3 regions of the Pseudomonas abietaniphila genome follow, and region 2 is predicted to be linked to each of the others. Evidence: riboswitches for the same ligand, from Rfam matches in the RefSeq annotation. Region 2 holds a riboswitch; each other region holds the start of a gene.
What was found. A riboswitch is a leader RNA that binds a small molecule or an ion and turns the genes downstream of it on or off. The one in region 2 is predicted to bind cobalamin.

Region 1 (5,598 bases), 140 kb from region 2:
ATGTGGACCTGGCATACGACTTCATCAATGCACGCATGAACCCCGATTCCGGGGCGAGCCTGATCAATGAGTACGGCTACGGCAGCGCGAGCGAGGCCGCTTTCAAACAGGTTCCGGCCGCCAAGCTCGAAGAGCTTTCGCTGCCCAATGACCCGGAAACCATGCTGCGTGACACCGTGTTGACCAAGCCGATTCCGAGCAACGACGAGTTGGCCAAGCTGTTCGAGCGGGTCAAGGCGGGCGGTTGATAGCGCGCGTGATTCTGGCCGAAGGCATATAGAAGCACGCTTGCTCGCGTCCGTTGGGCAGAAGCGGATCGCGCAACGGAATCCAGTCCACTTTTTGAACGAGGAATTCGCTCGTGACAGACACCAGCGTGGTCAGCCTCAGAGGCGTCAGCAAGCGCTATACCGAGAGCATTCTCAGCGTCGACAACATCGATCTGGATATTGCCAGCGGCGAGTTCATCAGCCTCTTGGGGCCGTCGGGTTGTGGCAAGACCACCACCCTGCGCCTGATCGCCGGGTTCGAAGGGCCGACGTCGGGGACGATTTTCATCGATGGACAGGACCTCACCGACGCGCCGCCGTACGGGCGCCCGGTGAACACGGTGTTTCAGGACTATGCGCTGTTTCCGCACCTCAATGTGAGCGACAACGTCGGCTTCGGCTTGAGTCTGGCGGGCGTCGGCACGGGTGAGGCGCGCACGCGTATTCGCGACATGCTTGAACTCGTGGGGCTGGCGGACAAGGCCAAGGCGCGGGTTCAGGATTTGTCCGGCGGGCAACAACAACGCATTGCGATGGCCCGCGCTCTGGTTTGCAGGCCTCGGGTGTTGCTGCTGGACGAACCGTTGTCCGCGCTCGACGCGCACCTGCGGCAACACATGCAAGTCGAGCTCAAGCGCCTGCAATCCCAACTGGGGACGACCTTCGTGATGGTCACCCATGACCAGACCGAAGCGCTGTCGATTTCCGACCGCATCGCGGTCATGCGCAACGGCCGTATCGAGCAGGTGGCCGGTCCCGCCGCGCTCTACGATCAACCGGCCACCCCTTTCGTCGCCGGTTTCATTGGCGCGAGCAACCTGCTGCCCGGCGAGGTGACAGGCACCGACAGCCCTTTGTTCAGGGTGAGGGTCGGGGCAATGCAGATGATGGCGCGCAGTGATCAGCCGTTGCGTTCCGGGGATCGGGTCACGGTCTCGTTACGACCTGAAGACTTGCGCGTTGAAGCACGACCGACTCAGACCGATGCCTCGATGACCCAGGCCACGGTGGTGCAAACCCTGTTTCACGGGCGCTCGTTGCGTATTCAGGTCAGCGTGCCGGGTGTCGATGCCCTGACCCTCGACCTGCCGCGCGATGGCAATGCCCAACACAACGAGGCGTTGCGTCCGGGCGATGGCATTTACCTGAGCGTGGCGCCGGGCGTGGCCCGGGCATTTTCCGCCACGCCGGTTTGAACCGCAGATCTTTTCATTTTCCGTTCTTGCAGGGTGTGTTCATGACCACGATCTACCAGACACTGTCGCAACGCAGCGCCGCCGACTGGCAACAGCGCTTGAGCCAGTTCGACTACCGCATCAGCAACTTCATCGACGGCGAATACTGTGATGCGCTGAGCGGCGCCACCTTCGAGGTCGTCAATCCGGCGACGGGCAAGGTTCACGGCACGGCGCCGCGCAGCCGGGCGGAGGACGTCGACGCGGCGGTCAAGTCCGCCCGTCGCGCGTTCAAGTCCGGCAGTTGGTCCCGCCTGGCGCCGAGGGACCGGATGGCCGTGCTTTACCGTTTTGCGCAGTTGATCGAAGCGCAGGCCGAAGCCTTCGCCATGCTCGACGTGCTGGACATGGGCAAGCCGATCACCGACATGCTGGAAGTGGACGTGCCGTATTCGGCCCTGTCGTTTCAGTTCTTCGCCGAAACGATTGATAAGCTCGAAGGCGCGGTGACCAGCACCACGCCGGAGGCGCTGCATTACATCTTGCGCCAGCCGCTGGGCGTGGTCGGGTTGATCGTGCCCTGGAACTATCCGCTGTTGATGGCCGCCTGGAAACTCGCGCCGGCGCTGTCGATGGGCAATTCGGTGGTGCTCAAGCCCGCCGAGCAGTCGCCTTCGAGCGCTGTGCTGCTGGCCGATCTGTTCATGCAGGCGGGCGGACCGCCCGGCGTGTTCAACGTGGTGCAAGGGCTGGGCGCTGAAGCGGGTGAGGCCCTTGCGCTGCACATGAACGTCGACAAGATCGGCTTCACCGGGTCGGTCGACGTCGGCAAGAAAATGTTTGTCTACGCCGGTCAGTCGAACATGAAACGCGTGACCACCGAATGCGGTGGCAAAAGCCCCCAGATCATTCTGGCCGACGTCGCCGACCTTGATCGCGCGGTGAGTTACGCGGTGAATGGCATTTACGCCAATCAGGGCGAGGTGTGCAACGCAGGTTCTCGCTTGCTGGTGCAGGACAGCATTTACGACGCCTTCATCGAGCGCTTCACGTCGGTGGCGCAAGGGCGCTTCGTGCCTGGGGACCCGTTCGACCCGCGTACTCGAATGGGCTCGATGGTCTCATTCCAGCAGCAGAAGCGCGTGTTGGGCTACATCGACAAGGCCAACACCGAAGGCGGCCGACTGGTGTTCGGTGGCGGTGTGCCGCAGGGTCTGGAGCACGGCGCCTTTGTCAGTCCGACGCTCTATGCCGATGTCTCGCCTGACATGACCCTGGCCCGTGAAGAAGTGTTCGGCCCTGTGGCCGCCGCCATTCGGGTCCAGGGCCTGGAGCACGCGCTGGACATTGCCAACGACTCGATCTACGGCCTCGCGGCATCCGTCTGGACCCAGAACATCGACAAGGCGCTGACCTTCGCCCGCGATGTGGAAGCCGGGATCGTCTGGGTCAACTGTTTCGATCATGGCGACATGACGCAACCCTGGGGCGGTTTCAAGCAGTCGGGTAACGGCCGCGACCGTTGCCTGGAAGCCTTGACTCAGTATTCACAGACCAAGTCGGTCTGGGTGCATTTGGGCGGTTGACGAAGGTGTCGTGTCGGGTACAGTCGCTTTTTTGTCTGTACCCGCCGCGAGCGCCAGTCAGTCAATAACAACGCCATTCTCCGCGAGCGCCCATGAGCCTAGATTCCATGCCTGACGAAAAACTGCCTGCCGACAAAGTCGCGCCTGAAGACTCGCCGTTGTTCGCCAGCACGCTGGCCCGCGGTCTTGAGGTGATTATGGCGTTTCGTGCCGGCAATCCGAGCATGAACCTGCCCGAGATCGCCGCCGCGACCGGCATCACCAAAAGCGCGGCACAGCGCTTCGCTTTCACCCTTGAAGCCTTGGGCTACCTGCGCAAGGATCCGCAGAGCAAACGCTACCAGTTGACGCCACGCGCCTTGTCGCTGGGCTTTGGCTACCTGCAGACCGACAGCCTGATCGACCGGGCATCCCCGTACCTGCATCAACTCAACCGGGAATGCCACGAAAGCTGCAACCTGTCCGAGCCGGACGGGCACGAGATGGTCTTCGTCGCGCGTTTTCCCAGCCACAATCAGGTAATGATTCCGATGCCGTTGGGGCTGAGCCTGCCGATGTACTGCACTGCGTCGGGCCGCGCGTACCTGTCCCGACTCGACCCCCAGGCCTGCGCCGATCTGCTCCGCGCCATGCCGCGCCCGATGCACACCCATGCCACGATCACCGATCTCGACGCCTTGCTCGACACGATCGCCGAGGCGCGGGAGGAGGGCTACAGCAGCATTGAGGGCGAGTATTTTCTGGGAGACATTAGCCTGGCAGCGCCGATTGTCGATGCGGGTGGCACGCCGTTGGGCGCGATCAACATCTCGGTGCCGGCCAGCCGCTGGAGTTTTCAGGACGCGCGCAAAGCCTTCGGCCCTTCACTGATTCACACCGCGCATGCCATCTCCAGCGCGGGTTGGAGTCAGCGGGCGGGTGGGTTTCGCTGATGGCTGTCGGGATTTGCCGTTAGCAGGATTTGCGGCAAATGCATGACCTGTGGGAACGATCATCGTCATACATCAATCTCCCTCACTCCACTCCTACCGGATTCGCGTCCTCCGATGCTGTTGCTTTTCCAGCGCGATGGTCCGGTCACTACAAACTGCGACGTGCAAAATGCCCCACGTATACCGTTGCTCGTTGACCTTCGCCTGACCACTGCGTAGCCTTGCGCACTTGAGGTTCGCCGGCTCGGGTTTCTCGACACCGGCGCTAAGAAGGGAATGCGGTACATGCCGCAGCTGCCCCCGCAACTGTAAACGGTCATGTTCATTGCACAGCCACTGCGCGAGCGGGAAGGCGTGATGAATGCGATAGGCGTGACGACTGCGTCAGCCACTTCGCCGCCGTGAGCCAGGAGACCTGCCTCAAAGACGGGCTTGCTTTTCAGCAAGGCCCTGCGAATTCTCATTACAACCGGGCGGGGTGATCCGGTGGCGAATCGAATGGCGAGCCTGTCGGCATCGACGGCTGCGCGGTTCTCGTCCTGTTTGCCCGCCGCAACGCCATAGGGCATCCGATGAAAACACTGGCCAAACTTCCCGTCACCATCGTCACCGGCTTTCTCGGTTCGGGCAAAACCACCCTGTTGCGCCACATGCTCGATAACGCCGAGGGGCGCCGTATCGCGGTGATCGTCAACGAATTCGGCGAGCTGGGCATTGACGGCGAAATCCTCAAGCAATGCACCATCGGCTGCACCGAAGAAGAGGCCAACGGTCGCGTCTATGAACTGGCCAACGGCTGCCTGTGCTGCACCGTCCAGGAAGAGTTTTTCCCGGTGATGCAGGAGCTGGTCGCCCGCCGTGGTGATCTGGACCATATCCTCATCGAAACCTCGGGCCTCGCTCTGCCGAAACCGCTGGTTCAAGCCTTCCAGTGGCCTGAGATCCGCAACGCCTGCACCGTTGACGCCGTCATCACGGTGGTTGACAGCCCGGCTGTCGTTGCCGGCACGTTCGCGGCATTCCCGGATCAGGTCGACGCACAGCGCAAACTCGATCCGAACCTGGACCACGAGTCCCCGTTGCACGAGCTGTTCGCCGACCAGCTGGCGAGCGCCGACCTGGTCATCCTCAACAAGGCCGACATGCTCGATGCTGCTGCATTGGCCGCTGTGCGCGCTGAAGTGGCCGAAGAGTTGCCACCTGCGGTCAAAGTCATCGAAGCCAGCAAGGGCCAGTTGCCGATCAGCGTCCTGCTGGGGCTGGGCGCCGAGTCCGAGCTGCACATCGACGGCCGCAAAACGCACCACGATCATCACGACGGCGACGACCACGATGATCATGACCACGACGCGTTCGACTCGATTTCCATCTCGCTGCCGCAAGCCGACGAAGCACTGTTGCTCGACGCCCTGACCCAGGCGGTTGTCCAGCACGGCATCCTGCGCGTCAAAGGTTTCGCCGCGATTCCCGGCAAACCGATGCGTTTGCTGGTGCAGGGCGTAGGCACCCGTTTCGACAAGCACTTCGACCGTGCCTGGAAAGCGGACGAAGAGCGCCTGACCCATCTGGTGCTGATCGGCCAGGAACTCGACGCTGGCGTGCTTGAGTCCCAATTGCGCGCTGCCGTCACGGCGGC
Region 2 (5,598 bases):
GCCCGGGCGATATGCGCCCGTTGCCGTTCGCCTCCCGAGAGCGAATGCCATGCGCGGTGTTTCAAGTGCTCCAGGTTCACGTCGGCCATGGCTTGATCAACGATGTGCCGGTCGACATCGGTCCAGGGGGCGAGCGCTGACAGCCAGGGCGTCCGACCCAGTTCCACGGCCTGCTGCAACGTCAGGTGGTCGCTGGTTTGCGCGTGCTGTTCGACCACCGCCAGGCATTGTGCGATGTCCCTTCGGCGCAGGGTCGACAGGGATTTGCCCCGCAATAGCACGTCGCCCTGGGTCGGCGTTTTCAGCCCGGCCAGCAGCTTGAGCAGGGTCGATTTGCCAGATCCGTTGGGGCCGATGACACCGAGGTTTTCACCCGGCTGAATCGCCAGGCTGACGCCCTTGAGCAGTTGAGCGCCTTTGACCGCGTAGCTCACGTTGACTGCATTGAGCAGAGGCATACCCCCACGGCTGGCCGCGTGAATCGGGTTGGCAGCGTTCATCGGAGGCGGCTCCCACGGATCAAGATCAGGGCAAACACCGGGGCACCGACCAGTGCGGTGATCACGCCGATGGGCAGTACTTGTCCCTTGATCACGGTGCGGGACAGTGCGTCAGCGGCGATCATGAACAGTGCGCCGCTCAGCGCACTGAGCGGCAGCAAACGGGCATGGCGCACGCCCGCGATCATGCGAACGGCGTGCGGGACGACCAGCCCGACAAACCCGATCGAACCGACGATGGACACCATGACCGCGGTAATCAGTGCAGTGGTCGCGATGAGCGTGGCCTGAACCCGGCGCACGGGGATCCCCAGTGACGCCGCCGAGTCGGCGCCAAAGGTGAACGCATCCAGTGAGCGGCGATGCCACAGACAGACCGCCAGCCCGAGCAACACCACGGGCACCGCCAGGCTCACCGACGACCAGCGCACGCCGCTGAGGTTGCCGAGCAGCCAGAACATGATGCCGCGCGCCTGCTCGGCGTTGGCTGAGCGGGTGATCAGAAAGGACGTGAGGGCGTTGAATAACTGTGAGCCGGCGATCCCCGCCAGAATGATCTGGCCGGCCGCCGTCTCGCCGCGAGAGGCGCGGGCAAGCAAGGCCACCAGGGCAAAGGCGGCAATCGCGCCGACAAAGGCGCCGGTCGACAGGGAGACTGCCCCGGCGCCCAGACCGATGACCGCCACTAGGACGGCCCCTGTGGAGGCGCCCGCCGATATGCCCAGCAGATAAGGGTCGGCCAGCGGGTTGCGCAGCAGCGACTGCAAGACGACGCCGGAAATTGCCAGCCCCGCACCACAAGCCGCCGCGACAATGGCGCGGGTCAGGCGGTAGTTCCAGACAATGCCTTCGTCGATGAGGTCCACCCGGTAACCGGCCGCCCACAGCTTGTTCGCCAACACCTGAGCGATGACAGGCAGGCTGATCGACGTCTCGCCGATCGCAACGCCCGCCATGATTGCCAGCGCCAGTACGGCGCTGACCCACAGGCCGTGGCCCAGCCATCGACACACACTCATGCGGTTCATGGCGCAGAGGTGGCGCTTTGAACGGCAGCGCCGAGCTGCTCGATACCGTCGAACAGCCTCACGCTGGATTCCATTGCGCTGGCGTCCATGATCACGATGCGATTGTGCTTCACCGCGTCCATGTTGCGCGTCACCGGATCGGATTTGAGAAACGCCAGTTTCTTTTCATGATCGTCGGCCGGGAAGCGCCGGCGGTCCATGCGAGCGATCACCAGAATCGTCGGATTGGCCTTGGCGATGGTTTCCCAGCCAACGGTGGGCCACTCTTCATCGGAATCGATGACATTGCGCATGCCCAGCGTGTCGAGCATGAAATTGGGGATGCCCTTGCGGCCGGCGACAAAAGGGTCAGTGTCGAGGTCAGGGCTGGAAAACCAGAACACCGCCGAAACGTCGTGGCTGCCATGGTTTTTCGCCTGTTCAACGGCCTTGGCCAGACGCGCCTGATAGCCGGCGATCAGCTGTTGTCCGCGATCCTGTACGTAGAAGATCAGCGCCAGTTGAGCCAGGGTCTTGTACAGCGTCTCGACGTTGAAGGCCGCCAGGCGCGTGCCGTCCGCGCCCACCCGGTTGTTCTTGCCCTCACAGTCGGACGGCAGGATGTAGGTCGGGATGTTCAGGTCGTGAAACTGTTGCCGGGTACCGACTGCGCCTTGAGGTCCGACCATCCATTCGAACTGAACCGGGACGAAATCCGGGCGTTTGCCAACCACCGACTCGAAGCTGGGTGCGTTGTCGGCCAGGCGATCAATCGTATTGTTGGCGTCCTTGAATTGAGGCAGTACGTCGTTGAACCACAACGACGTGCCGATCACCTGTTGGCTGAGCCCCAGTGCGTAAAGCATTTCCGTTGCGGCCTGGCCGATGGTCACGGTTTTTTGCGGTGCCTGGGCGAATGTCAGCGGTACGCCGCAGTTGTCGACCGTCAGCGGGTAATGCGTTGACTCAGCGAGGAGCGGGCTAGACAGCGTCAGACTGGCGAGCAACAACCAAAGGCGGCGCAGCGACATGAGCGGGGATCTCCAGTAAACCTGTTGGCCGAAAGGGCAGGCACTGGAAAGCACATCCCGGCTCGCCGCTGAAAAGACAGGGCAAGTGCAGATCGCGAAAAAGACGCGCACGGGTGTCCTTCCCGGACACCCCGCCGGTGAATGATTGACGCTTGCCGGCAGGTCTCCTGACTGGCGCGTCCTCGCCCGGCTTCAGCCTTCCCGGTTTGACCCAGTGGCATTCTTGAAGCAGGGCTCAGCGCCTACAGTTGCGGGGACAGTTCCGTTTGAGCCTGGCAGAGCAGGGCCCGTGGATTCCCTATTAATTCCGAGTGGAAACCGGCGGCGGGGATACTAAACGATTCGCTGGCATGAGGCGAATGCACCGCCGGTCTATCGCTCACCGACGCTTCAATTCTGCAGACGAAACGGCCAGCCAACGACGCTCTTCGGCCGCGGCGTGGCGTAGGTGCGGACCTTCGAGGTCTTGAGGCCCAGACGTACCAGCGATTCGGCCAGTGCCACGGCCGCTGTCACGCCATCAACCACCGGAACACCGGCGCGGTCGCGAATCATCTGATCAAGGCCGGCCATTCCTCCGCAGCCCAGGCAGATCACTTCCGCTTTATCTCGGGTGACGGCTTCAACGGCCTGCTCGGCGATGGCTTCCAGCGCGCGGTCCGGTTTTTCCTCCAGTTCCAGCACGCTCATGCCGCTGGCGCGCACCGAGGCGCAACGCTCGTAGACGCCCGCCAGTTTCAGCCGGTCCTCGATCAACGGCACCGCCCGATCCAGCGTGGTCACCACCGAGTACTTGTGGCCCAACAGCATCGCCAGGCTTGCGGCCGCCTCGGTAATGTCCACCACGGGTACTTCCAGCAGCTCCTGCAGACCTTCGCGGCCGTGCTCGCCATAGCCAGCCTGAATCACCGCATCGTAGGGTTCGTCGTAGGACAGTACCCGGTCCATCACCGCGATGGCCGCCAGGTAGCTTTCGAAGTTGCCTTCCACCGACTCCGCACCGAAGCGCGGGGTCAGCCCGATGATTTCCGTGCCGGGAGACGCAACGCTGCGGGCCTGCTCGGCGATGGTCTGGGTCATCGATTCGGTGGTGTTCACGTTGACGATCAAAATACGCATGGGGGGACGACTCTCGCTTGCGATCAATGCTGGGTGCTTTGCACGGCAATGGCCTGGCCACTGACGTCTTTGAATGTGTTGCGCCGGTCGGCCAGCAACAGGTAAAGCGCCGCGCCAATGGCAGCGCCCATCAGCCAGGAAAACGGCGACACCGAATCGAAGGCCGGGACCAGCGCGGTAATCGTGGAAATGATTGCCGCCGGGATAAACGCCCAGACGGCACGCAGGTTGACCCCGCGCGAGTAGTGGTAGGCGCCGGCCGGATCTTCGGTGTAAAGCTGTGGCACGTTAACCCGTCCTTTGCGCAGCAGCCAATAATCGGCGGTGATCACGCCGTACAACGGGCCGAGCAGGGCGCCCAGGCCCGACAGGAAATACACAATCACCAGCGGGCTGTTGTAGAGGTTCCACGGCAGGATCAGCACCGCCACCGTTGCGCTGAGCATCCCGGCTCGGCGGAAGGTCAGGTAGCGTGGCGCCAGACTGCTGAGCACGAAGGCGGGTGCAACAAAGTTGGCCATGATGTTCACCGCCACGGTGACGATGAGAAACGCCAGGCAACCCAACACCAGGAAAAAGGTGCTCGGAATGCTCTTGATGATGTCCGTCGGGCTCTGGATGATCTGGCCGTTGATGGAGAACTGGGCGCCGCAGAGGATCACGGTGATGAACGCGAACAACAGCACGTTGACGGGCAGCCCCCAAAAATTGCCTTTGCGAATGGTTTTCTTGCAGGGGGCCGAGCGCGAGAAATCGCAGAAGTTAAGGATCAGCGTGCCGTAAATCGCCAGCCACAACGCGCTGCCCGCGAAGATACTGCGCCACATCTGAGCGCCTTCCAGTGGCGTTTTCGTTGACCAGGCGATCTGACCGTTGGCCTGGGTGAACATCCAGATGGCGAGGCTGGCGACGGTGAGCAGGATCACGGGACCGGCGAAGGCTTCATAACGGCGAACCATCTCCATGCCGTACGCAAGAATCACGAATTGCACGGCCCAGATGCTGACAAAGCACAGCCAGCCCAGGGTTGAAAGGCCGAGCCAGGCATCGTGATCGTAGTCGGCGAGCGCCGGGTCCAGGGCAGTGAGCAGAACCCTTAGGACGACAGAGGCCAGGTAAGTCTGAATGCCGAACCACGCGATGGCGATCACCGCGCGGATCAGCGCAGGAATGCGTGCGCCGAATATGCCGAAGCTGATCCGGCTGACTACGGGGAAAGGTACGCCGGTCTTCTGGCCCATGTCGCCGGTCAGGTTCATGCAGAGGTACACCAACGCTGCGCCGATGGCCAGAGACAGCATGATCTGCCAGCCACCAAGGCCCAATGCATAGAGGCCAATGGCGAACGAGTAATTGGCGAGATTGTGTACATCATTGGTCCACAGGGCAAAGATACTGTATCCACCCCATGTTCGGCCTTCAGTCTTGCTGGGCGCAAGATCAGGGTTGTACAGACGGGGACTGAGCGCCGGATGATCGACGGTCGCGGCCTGTGTGGCAAGGGCTGAATCCAGGGTGTTGTCTACTGGCATGTTCAACAATCTCCGGCGCTATTTGTATTTGTTTTTGTATACAGTGCGCAGGCAAGACTATCGGAAATGACAGATGAGTCAACGAGAAGGTTGCAGAAGGGGCAGGCACTGCCTTGAACGGTCACGTGATTCAGGGGCCGTCCAGAGGACGCAAGAGGCAGGCTTGCCTTCCACGGCCTCTGGCCAGCATCAACCGCCCGATTGCATTCAGGGTTTAGCGGGCACCGGCGCTTGTGCGGCGATGAACCCCTGATCCCGCATCGCTTGCCAGAAGCCATCCGGCACCGGGGCGTGAAGCGCGGTGACGTCTTCGATGAGGCGTGAAGGCCGGCTGGCACCGGGAATCACGGCAGCAACCAGCGGGTTGGCGAGCACGAATTGCAACGCCGCCGATTTGATATCGACCTGG
Region 3 (5,598 bases), 140 kb from region 2:
ACAGCAGAAGGGCGGTCAAGGAAGTGGCCGTTCCCTGACAGCTGGCGTCTCGCCACCGGTCTCGACAAAATTACCTGAGCGAAATACTAGGACTTTGTCAGTTGCCGTGGAATGGCGTAAACTCCGCCCCACGTCTGCGAGGAATTTTCATGACCGCTATTACTATTACCGATGCCGCCCACGATTACCTGGCCGATCTGCTGGAAAAGCAGAACACCCCCGGCATCGGCATCCGCGTGTTTATTACCCAGCCTGGCACCCAATACGCTGAAACCTGCATTGCTTACTGCAAGCCAGGCGAAGAAAAGCCGGAAGACAAGGCCATTGGCCTGAAGAGCTTCACGGCCTGGATCGATTCGTTCAGCGAAGCGTTTCTGGATGACGCGGTGGTCGACTATGCCACCGACCGCATGGGTGGCCAACTGACCATCAAGGCGCCAAACGCTAAAGTGCCGATGGTCAATGCCGACAGCCCGATCAACGAGCGCATCAATTACTACCTGCAGACCGAGATCAACCCGGGTCTGGCGAGCCACGGCGGTCAGGTCACCCTGATCGACGTCGTCGAAGAAGACGAGGCCAACATCGCCGTGTTGCAGTTCGGTGGTGGTTGCCAGGGTTGCGGTCAGGCTGACGTGACGCTCAAGGAAGGCATCGAGCGCACGTTGCTGGAACGCATTCCTGAGCTGTCCGGTGTGCGTGACGTGACTGACCACACTCAGAAAGAAAACGCTTACTACTGAGTGATTCTGCTGCACAAAAAGCCTCGACTGGTTCGGGGCTTTTTGTTGGGTACATATTCTGTGTAGGCGCATCGTGTCAGTCATGCGCGCGTTTTAAGGCCTGAACACATGCGCATGCCCGGCGCGATACAGCGATGACTCGCTGAACACCTCATTTCCCAGCACACGCCCCACCAGAATCAGCGCCGTACGCCTGAAACCCTTCTCCTGCACCTTTTGTTCGATATCAGCCAGCGTGCCGGTCACCCAATCCTGATCAGGCCAGCTGGCGCGATGAACCACGGCGATCGGGCAATCCGACCCGTAGTGCGGCGTTAGCTCGGCGACGATCTTTCCGAGATTACTGACCCCCAGATGAATCGCCATGGTCGCCTTGTGCCGCGCGAGGTCGCCCAGCGCTTCGCCTTCCGGCATCGCCGTCTTGTCGCCGTAACGGGTCAGAATCACGCTTTGAGAAATATCGGGCAGCGTCAGTTCGGTGCCCAGCAGCGCGGCGCAAGCGGCGGTGGCGGTGACGCCGGGGATGATTTCGAAGGGGATGCCCAACTCACGCAGGCAACGAATCTGCTCGCCAATCGCGCCGTACAAGCTCGGGTCGCCGGAGTGCACGCGCGCCACATCCTGGCCGTTTGCATGAGCAGATTTCATCAGGGTGATGATCTGCTCCAGATGCAACTCCGCACTGTTCGTCACCTGAACCGCCTGATGGCCTTCCAGCACGGCCTCCGGGACCAGCGAACCGGCGTAGATGATGACCGGACAGGTGCGGATCAGACGCTGGCCTTTGACGGTGATCAGGTCCGGATCGCCGGGGCCTGCGCCGATGAAGAAAACGGTCATGGGGTCTCCAGATTACTCACTCTTGTACTTCTGCACTCGGGGCAGGCACGATTTCTGTGGGAGCGAATTCATTCGCGAAAAATCGTCCAGGCATCTGCACATTCGGCGCCTGAAATTCCGATTCGCGAATGAATTCGCTCCCACAGGGAAATGGCATTACAACGTGGAAGCCAATGCGAAGGTCGCTTGGGAACTGTTGCGTCGTTCGATCACCAACTTCACGGGTGGGCCGTTTAACCGCGAAGCCATCGCCAGCGCCGCGCTTTCTGCCACGCCATAACAGCCGGTGTGGTCGAAAGCGATCTGTGAGCGGTGGCTCAGGTGCGGCTCGAAAACCGCCAGCTCCTCTGCGCTGAAAAACCCGAGCGGCAACTGGAGTTGTTCCGCCAGTTCCAGCAGTCCCACCTCGTCCGATTTGCGGTCGATGGAGGCGAGGGCGGTGACGTCGTTCAACGTCAGCTTGTGTTCCATCAGGCAGACTTCAATCAGCCCCAGCAGCACCGACGCGGGGCAGCCACGCTGGCAGCCCAGGCCGATCACGCGTATCGGCCGGTTGTCGGGTTCACTCATACGGCGTGGTTCAGGCTCGCGTGAGCTGATTGCGCGGCGCTGCGGCGAAACAGCCAGGCGCTGATCAGGCCCATCGCAATCCAGAACACCGCGTTGGTCAGCAACGAGGCGATCTTGAACTGTGCCTCCAGCGCTTGCGGCGCCAGTGCCGAGTGGACTTCCGGCTGAGGTGCGCCAACGACGTGTGGAATCACCAGGATCACGGCCCCCAGCACTTTCAATAGCCAGTGACGAGCGAACACGATCAGCGCCAGACCTACTGCCGTGGAGGCGGCGGTGCTCGCCCACCAGATTTGCCGCTGAGTCAGGTCTGCGGCCGCTGTGCCCGGCAACTCAGGGGGCAAGCCCAGGGTTGGCGCGAGGACGAACACGGCAAAACCGGCCAGTCCCCAGAGCGCGCCCTGGCGAGCGGTGGCCGGCGTGCGCAAGGTGTAAAGCGCTACCAGCATCAATGCGAAACCCACGGCAACCACCAGGTTCCCGCCCGCCGTGGACACTACGCGCTGCCAGCCATCTTCCGGCTCCCAGGCCTCGTCGTCGTGGACATGAGCGGCCATGGCGCCTTCAGCATGCGCGTGCTGTTCGGCGGCAGGGGCTTTCTCATAGGTTTCAGCTTCGTGGATCAAGGGGGCGACCCAGAAGCTTTGCAGCAGGGTCAGCAGCAGGGCAGCGAGCAGACCCGTGAAACCCGCCGTTTGAGCGATTCGCTTGAACATGGCGAGAGGTCTCAATGGCAAGGGAAGGCGGCGCTGTGACGGGTGTCGTGCGCAGCGTTGTGCACGGCGTCCAGGTGCGAGAAACCGGCGAAGTAAACCAGGCACGCGCCAAGGATCATCGCGCTGATGGCGGCGGTCAGGCGTTGGGTCTGAGTAGTGATGTGGCTGGATGTCTGGCTGGTGGTACTGATCGACATGGCGCTTCCCTCTGAGATGTCAGCGGACGGGAAGGCGCAAGGGACACGGCGGACGAGCGTCGGCCATGAACTCAACAGCGCCCGCCCACCGCGGGTTCGTTATGTGTCGTTGTCGGGCCGGTCTCCGGGCTTGCGAGGGACACGTGCAACTGCCACATGCCTTCAAGAATCGCCTTCCCATATCGCTACCGACACAGTGGATCTGACTCTTCACTCGCTTACCGTTGCGGGGGCAGCGCCGGACTTGCACACACCTTGAGGTCTGCGCGCACCGGTTTCCCGTTTCACCCTGTGAAGGGCACCCGTAACAAGGCGTGTAGGAGACCACGGTGTGGTGCCTCAGTCAATCGGGATGGCGTGGCGCGTGAGGGCATCGGGCCGGTTACAGGCTGAACCCATTGCCTCTCTTGGGGGACGATCTATCGAATATCGATAGCTTTAAAGGCCTTTAACGACGCATTTGCCCCGGAAACGACGTGCCGGGAAGAGGGCACTTGCGCGCCTGACGATATCGAATATAAATAGACTTATATCGATTATCGATACAGGTGAATCTTGAAAGCATCAGTCGATCTCTTCAGTTGCCTTTGGCAGGTTCAGTCACCCATGCCGGCCTTCGTCGCCAGGCTCCCGTCCCGTGCGCGTTGTGTGGTGATTGGTGCGGGGTACACCGGGCTGTCCACTGCGCTTGAACTGTCGGCGATTGACGGCGACGTGGTGGTGCTTGACGCACTGAACATCGGTGAGGGGGCTTCGGGCCGTAACGGCGGGCAGGTGATTCCCGGACTCAAGCTGAATCCCGATGAACTGGAGCAGCGGTTCGGGCAGTCGAAGGGCGCCGCGCTCACCGATCTGGTGGGCGGTGCAGCCCAACATGTGTTCGATCTGATCAAGCGTTTGGGCATTGAATGCGGCGCGCGTCAGGACGGCTGGATCCAGGCGGCCCATCACGACGCGGCGCTGGACAACCTGTTGAATCGCGCCGTTCAGTGGCAGTCGCGTGGCGGCGACGTGCAGGTACTCGATCAAGCGCAGACCACTCGGCTGTTGGGCACGTCTATTTATAAAGGCGCGCTGCTGGATCGACGGGCGGGGCAGCTGCAGCCTTATCAGTATGTCCAGGGGCTGGCCGCGGCAGCCAGATCGCGCGGGGTGAAGATTTTCGAACACTGCGCGGCGTTGCAGCTGCGACGTGGCGAAGGCGGATGGACCGTCACTACCGCTAGCGGTGAGATCCGTGCAGAACAGGTGGTCATTGCGACCAACGCCTACTCTTCGCCATTGCTGCCGGCGTTGCCGCACACCTACGTCACGTTGTGGAGCCTGCAAGCGGCCACGGCGCCGTTGTCCGCTGCGTTGCTCGACCAGGTGCTGCCGGGCGGGTTGCCGGTTTCCGACACCTTCCGTGTGCTGCGCTATTTTCGAAGAACCGACGACGGCCGCTTCGTGCTCGGCACCCGAGGTGCCTTTCGCGACGCGTTGAACGGCGGCGATGTGGCACGTGTACGGGCAGAAATGCTGGACATTTACCCGATGCTGGAAAATGTACCTATCACGCACTGCTGGTGCGGTCGTGTCGCGGTGCCCGCCGCCAGTATCCCTATGCTCAGCCAGCCCGAGCCGGGTTTGACTGTCGCCTTGGGCTACTACGGACGTGGCGTGGCCATGGCGACTCGTATGGGCGGACTGGTTGCTGACTTGGTCAACGGCTTGCCACCCGAAGAGAGCGCCTATCCGGTCACGCCGTTCAAGGCCATGCCCGCCGCGCCCTTGCATCGCAACGTGGCCCGGGTGGCGGCGAACGTCATGCGTTTTCAGGACCTGTTCGAACGTCGGGTCAGGGGAGGGAAGCGATGAGCCGAACACACGCAGAGGTCGGTGCAGAGATGACAGTGCCCGCGACTCAACCCCCACGCCGCTCTCGCGCCAAGGTGTTCGACGCCTGGCTCAACCTTCCGGGCGGGTTGATCACCTGCACCTTGATTCTGTTCGCGCTGGGGTTGTTGCTGTACATGAGCGTGCGGGTGAACGACGGGCAGATCATTGGCTCAGCCTTCAGTCTCGACAACCTGTGGTCGGCACTGACCGATCCGCTGACGCGGCTGGTCTTGCTGCGCTCGATCGTGCTTTCGGCCATCGTCACCGTCGCGACTGTGGTGCTGGCATTTCCAGTGGCGTACTTCCTCGCGTTTCGCGCCGGTCGCTGGCGCCACCTGCTGTTGTTTCTGGTGACCCTGCCGTTCTGGACCAGTTACCTGTTGCGGGTGTTCGCCTGGAAAATCGTCCTTGCCTATAACGGCGTGCTCAATTCGGCATTGATGCAGTTGGGGATGATCGATGCGCCCCTCAATGGCCTGCTCAATACGCCTTCGACCGTGGTGGTCACGCTCGCCCACGCTTACGCGGCGTTCGCCGTCCTGCCGTTGTACATCTGCCTGCAAGGCCTGCCGAAGAACCTGTTCGAAGCAGCGGCTGACCTGGGCGCCAAGCCCCATCAAGGGTTCTTCCGGGTGGTGTTGCCGTTGTCTGTGC

Region 1: another riboswitch for cobalamin. It lies ahead of cobW (cobalamin biosynthesis protein CobW); the one in region 2 lies ahead of ABDX87_RS26510 (ABC transporter substrate-binding protein).
Region 3: another riboswitch for cobalamin. It lies ahead of ABDX87_RS25890 (CbtB domain-containing protein); the one in region 2 lies ahead of ABDX87_RS26510 (ABC transporter substrate-binding protein).

What each region holds. Positions count from the first base shown of each region.
Region 1 covers NZ_CP155619.1:5,877,142-5,882,739, forward strand. The annotation lists gene ABDX87_RS25910 (ABC transporter substrate-binding protein) at 1-248, shown strand, start outside; gene ABDX87_RS25915 (ABC transporter ATP-binding protein) at 362-1,465, shown strand; gene ABDX87_RS25920 (aldehyde dehydrogenase) at 1,507-3,030, shown strand; gene ABDX87_RS25925 (IclR family transcriptional regulator) at 3,123-3,962, shown strand; cobalamin riboswitch at 4,184-4,399, shown strand; gene cobW (cobalamin biosynthesis protein CobW) at 4,535-5,598, shown strand, end outside.
Region 2 covers NZ_CP155619.1:6,012,632-6,018,229, forward strand. The annotation lists gene ABDX87_RS26500 (ABC transporter ATP-binding protein) at 1-458, opposite strand, end outside; gene ABDX87_RS26505 (FecCD family ABC transporter permease) at 497-1,519, opposite strand; gene ABDX87_RS26510 (ABC transporter substrate-binding protein) at 1,525-2,538, opposite strand; cobalamin riboswitch at 2,679-2,876, opposite strand; gene ABDX87_RS26515 (aspartate/glutamate racemase family protein) at 2,929-3,657, opposite strand; gene ABDX87_RS26520 (NCS1 family nucleobase:cation symporter-1) at 3,681-5,189, opposite strand; gene ABDX87_RS26525 (aldo/keto reductase) at 5,397-5,598, opposite strand, start outside.
Region 3 covers NZ_CP155619.1:5,869,652-5,875,249, forward strand. The annotation lists gene ABDX87_RS25865 (acyltransferase family protein) at 1-38, shown strand, start outside; gene nfuA (Fe-S biogenesis protein NfuA) at 150-743, shown strand; gene cobM (precorrin-4 C(11)-methyltransferase) at 837-1,583, opposite strand; gene ABDX87_RS25880 (cobalamin biosynthesis protein) at 1,740-2,153, opposite strand; gene ABDX87_RS25885 (CbtA family protein) at 2,150-2,869, opposite strand; gene ABDX87_RS25890 (CbtB domain-containing protein) at 2,881-3,066, opposite strand; cobalamin riboswitch at 3,165-3,387, opposite strand; gene ABDX87_RS25895 (NAD(P)/FAD-dependent oxidoreductase) at 3,673-4,923, shown strand; gene ABDX87_RS25900 (ABC transporter permease) at 4,920-5,598, shown strand, end outside.